2 regions of the Lysinibacillus sp. COL-1 genome follow, and region 1 is predicted to be linked to the other one. Evidence: predicted binding sites of a transcription regulator. Region 1 holds the regulator's gene; the other holds the start of a gene.
What was found. Region 1 encodes CtsR, which represses protease genes until heat stress. Its sites were predicted from a motif close to ATGGTCAATAAAGGTCAAACA; they were not measured.
Positions count from the first base shown of each region.

Region 2: clpP (ATP-dependent Clp endopeptidase proteolytic subunit ClpP) is a predicted target of CtsR. The motif match lies at 950-970, and genes of this name have one in related genera.

Region 1 covers NZ_JCAWSJ010000002.1:236,686-239,160, reverse strand. The annotation lists gene AC6BKE_RS01720 (class I SAM-dependent methyltransferase) at 1-223, opposite strand, end outside; gene AC6BKE_RS01715 (DUF4870 domain-containing protein) at 348-653, shown strand; gene AC6BKE_RS01710 (CtsR family transcriptional regulator) at 919-1,389, shown strand; gene AC6BKE_RS01705 (UvrB/UvrC motif-containing protein) at 1,403-1,945, shown strand; gene mcsB (protein-arginine kinase McsB) at 1,942-2,475, shown strand, end outside.
Region 2 covers NZ_JCAWSJ010000003.1:666,548-669,022, forward strand. The annotation lists gene clpP (ATP-dependent Clp endopeptidase proteolytic subunit ClpP) at 273-863, opposite strand; tRNA gene AC6BKE_RS07680 (tRNA-Arg) at 1,171-1,245, shown strand; gene AC6BKE_RS07685 (basic amino acid ABC transporter substrate-binding protein) at 1,746-2,475, shown strand, end outside.

The DNA of each region.
Region 1 (2,475 bases):
TGGACTCTGATGGATCAATACCTGTGAATGACCAGTCGGGCCTTCCATCTGCAAGCTGTAAAATTTCATTGCCGCTTCCTGCACCCACAATTAACATATCAGCTTTATCTGGGAGTGTAGAATGATAAAAGGTTTGTATTAAACGTAGCATGGCATCATAGCTTGGCAATGTACGACGAATACCCTTTTCATATTCGTTTGCTAATGTGTTGTTAAATTCCATCTCTCATCACAGCCTTCCAAAAAAATTTTAATAAATCTTATTTAATGTGAAACTATTACGGGTATAGTTCCGTAAATAGTAGTACATAAAACATAGACAAAGTACAAAGAAAGGGTTGATATATATGGAGACTAAATGGTCTAAAGTAATCATACACGCAAGTGCATTTTTTGCGCCATGGTTAGTACCTATTATTTTCTTCTTAATTAGTTCGGATGAGGAAGTGAAGGCGATTTCTATTCAAGCATTGCTCTTCCAAATTGTTATGGGTATTTTAATCGCTATCTCAGTTGTTTTAAGTTTTGTTCTTATTGGGTTACCGTTTTTAATCATTTTCGGCATCATGTTATTTGTTGTACCAATTATCGGTATCGTAAAAGCATTGTCTGATGAGCCTTGGCGTTATCCAATTGTTGGTCGTTGGGTATAATTTTCATAGACGCAAGTATATGCTAGTTGCATATGCTTGCGTTTTTTCTATGACTAATAAGGGTACATTAGGTATATGAGCAAATTATAACCCGCGCAGTTTTAACTGAAAAAGTGCTGTTTTTCGTACTAAAATAGGCATTTTAAGACTTTTCACTTTTCTATGGGCGAAATCATTGCAATTTTTTTGAAGCGTTTTGTATAATATACTAAAAGAAAGTCAAAGATAGTCAAAGTCAGTGAAGCAAGCGAGGTGTATTCCTAAAATGCGTAATATATCAGACATCATAGAAGGTTACTTAAAGCAAGTACTTGAATTAGGTGGAGAAGGGCATATTGAAATTAAACGGAGTGAGATTGCTGATAAATTTCAATGTGTGCCATCACAAATAAATTATGTAATTAATACAAGATTTACTGCCGAGCGAGGTTACCTTGTTGAGAGCAAACGTGGTGGTGGTGGGTACATACGAATTTTACGTGTCCGCGCGCATTCACAGATTGATTTAATCGACGATGTTCTCAGACAAATAGAAGGTGGAGCATCTCAAACGATGGCAGAAGATTTAGTATATCGGCTCATCGATGAGCAGGTAATTTCAAAACGAGAAGCGAAATTAATGTTAGCAGCAATTGATCGCTCCACAATCGATTTACATCTCCCTTTAAGAGATACTATTCGAGCAAAGATCTTGCGAGCAATGCTGACAACAATCAAATATGAACAGCAAAAATAGTGAGGTGATGGAAATGATATGCGAACATTGTAAACAACGTAATGCGACAGTTACAGTAACACAAGTTCAAAATGGGCAAAAGGTGGAGCACCATTATTGTGACGTCTGCGCCTCACAGTTCCATCCATTTCATGCAGAGTTTAAACAAGAGCCAGTGTCTATTCAACAGCTATTGTCGAACTGGTTCGGCTCGCCTACATGGCAAAAGGTGGGGGAAAAACAACAAGTTCAACCACAACAGCAAACATGCCCACAATGTGGATTTTCGTATAAACAATTTTTAAAAGAAGGTAAATTTGGATGCCCGAGCTGTTATGACACCTTTAGTGAGCATTTGCCTAAGCTCTTTAATCGCATACAGGCAGGCCCTCAACACATTGGTAAAATGCCTGGTGCTCGTAGTAATGTGTATGTCATTAAAAAGCAAATAGAGGATATCCGCAAGCGTATGAAGGCCGCTGTAGCAGAAGAACAATTTGAGGAGGCGGCGAAGCTCCGTGACGAAGTTAAAGAGCTAGAGAAGCATCTACAATTTGAAGGTGGTGATGTGTCATGATGATTGATTCATTTTTAGAGCGTGCGACCCCAACGTGGATGCATATCAAGGATGATTATTCAGATATTGTCATTAGTACACGTATTCGCCTTGCTCGAAATTTAGATGGCTATCGATTTCCATTAGCTTTCTCAGAGAATGAGGCACTGCAGGTGGAACAGGCAGTTACACATGCACTAAGTGATAGCCCAACGCTTCAAAATGATTATGCTTATTTTGCTATTAAGGATTTAACGCCTCTACAGCGTCAAATTCTTGTAGAAAAGCATTTGATTAGTCCACAGCTAGCTAAAAAAGAGCAAGTAGGCTCCATACTTCTTTCTGAAGATGAATCCGTTAGCATTATGGTGAATGAAGAGGATCATTTACGCATTCAATGTATGACAGCAAGCTTTCAACTTCAAAGTGCCTATGAACAAGCAAATAAAATTGATCGTATCCTAGAGAAAGTATTACCGTATGCCTTTCGAGATACTTTTGGCTATTTAACAAGTTGTCCGACGAATATTGGCACGGGTCTTCGCGCATCG
Region 2 (2,475 bases), on a different contig from region 1:
CTAATAATATAAATAAAGGGCTATTTTGTTCAGGAAAAGACACTTTTGCAGAATGGTTGATGGGAGTGGAGCCAGCGTCACTCCTAGGGGATTAGCGTCCTAGAGGAGCCCCTGGAGCGAATGCAGTGAGTGAAGCGCGCCCCCTGGAAAGGACGCTGGCGGAACGGAAATCAACCCCTCGCCTTTCAAAATGGCTGTTTCTGCCGTTGACATCACCTTTTCTCAACAACACGAAAGGCATCACAAAGCGAGTCTGTGATGCCTTCTCATTTTTATTTATTATCGCTACGGTGCATAATGTGATCGATTAAACCATATTCTTTAGCACGTTCAGCAGTCATGAAATTATCACGATCTGTGTCTCTAGCAATGACTTCAAGTGGTTGGCCTGTGCGTTCAGATAAAATGCCATTTAATTTTTCACGTAAGAATAAAATACGTTTAGCAGCAATTTCAATTTCTGTCGCTTGACCTTGTGCGCCACCTAGTGGTTGGTGAATCATTACTTCTGCATTTGGTAATGCAAAACGTTTACCAGGCTCACCAGCAGCTAGTAAGAAAGCACCCATTGATGCAGCCATACCAATACAAATTGTTTGAACTTGTGGTTTAATGATTTGCATTGTGTCATAAATAGCCATACCAGCCGTAATTGATCCACCTGGTGAATTAATGTAAAGAGAGATATCTTTATCTGGATCTTCCGCTTGTAGGAAAAGAAGTTGTGCAACAATGGAGTTAGCCACATTGTCATCAATAGCGCTTCCTAAAAGAATAATACGGTCTTTAAGTAGACGTGAATAAATGTCATATGCACGTTCACCGCGACTTGTTTGTTCAATAACTGTAGGAATTAAATTCATGTTAAATCCTCCTTAAAAAACTAAATTCGAATACCTTTGCTGAAAATTTCCATTGTTATTTCAGCTGTATCCTTATCATACACATTATAGTCAGGGAAGGTCAAATATTAACCCTGCTAAAGTGAAATAAAAAAAATAAAATGTTTTTGCATTCTATGGTTGAATTATATGTGATAGGCTTGTATAATAATTGAGGTTATAAGTTTAAAGTACAGTACACTATTTTGCAGGTATGCTTCAAAAAATGAGGGTTATCTACATCATGCTTTTCGTAAGCCTAGAGTGAGTACTTTTTTTTTGTGCCTTTGCCCTCGTGGTGTAATGGATAACACGTAAGATTCCGGTTCTTGCACTGGGGGTTCGATTCCCTCCGAGGGCGCCATTTTACTGAATATAGATAGACTTGTTATAGCTCATCTCCTAATAAGTAGTTTAGCAGCCTGCTTAGCGGAGATCGAGAGGGAGATATAGGTGCAATACTGTCCTAGTTGGCATTATTCCCCTATTTATTCCTTTCAAACCTTCAAAAAAGCAATAACTCCAAATTATTTTTTAGTGGACATACTGTACGTGAAGACTAGAAATAGTCGAAAAAAAGAATCCTATCTGAGGGGATTCTTTTTTTTTGCCTAAATTTATCGAAATTTGGTGTGGATTGTAGTGTATATATATTAATTTTAGATTAGATTTCTTGTTATTTATACATGTTTCTTCTAATTATATAAGTTTATTATAAATTAATATGAAAAAATATTTAGTTTTATGCGAAAAGTTGTTGTCTAAATACTATAATATTAATATAATTGACCTAATAGTCTAACATTTCCGAATTGTGAAAAATAATACGCATTTCGGAAAATTATCGAAATAGGGGGAAATACAATGAAGAAAACAGGTTGGATGCTACTGATGATGGTTGCAGCATTAACATTAGCACTTGCAGGATGTGGTACAAAGGATGGTGCATCTTCAGGAAGCTCATCTTCAGAAGATGGTAAGAAAATATATAAAGTTGGTACAGAGGCAACTTTCGCACCATTTGAATCTGTTGACGATTCAGGGAAAATTGTGGGGATTGATGTCGATGTTTTAAAAGCTATTGCTGATGAAATGGACTTTGAAGTTGACTGGAATAACATTGGTTGGGAGCCAGTTTTCCAAACAATTAAAAACGGTGAAACAGATATTGGTGCTTCAGGAATCACAATTACTGAAGAGCGTAAAGAATCATTTGATTTTACAGAGCCTTATTATGAGTCTCAATTATTGATTGTTGTAAAAGAAGATTCAAAAATTAAATCTCTAGCTGAACTAAAAGATAAAAAGGTATCAGTACAAATTAATGCTACAGGTCATATGGCGGCGAAAAAGCTACAAGGGGAAGCAAGTACAAATATTATGGCGTTTGAAAGTCAACCAATCGCAATTCAAGAGATGTTAAACGGTAACGTTGATGCAGCTATTGGAGACAATGCGGTAGTTTACGAATACATTAAAGCGCATCCAGATCAAAAACTAAAAGTAATCGAAGATGATGCATTTGAAAAAGAATATTATGGCTTTATGGTTCAAAAAGGAAACAAAGAGCTATTAGATAAATTAAATGAAGGTC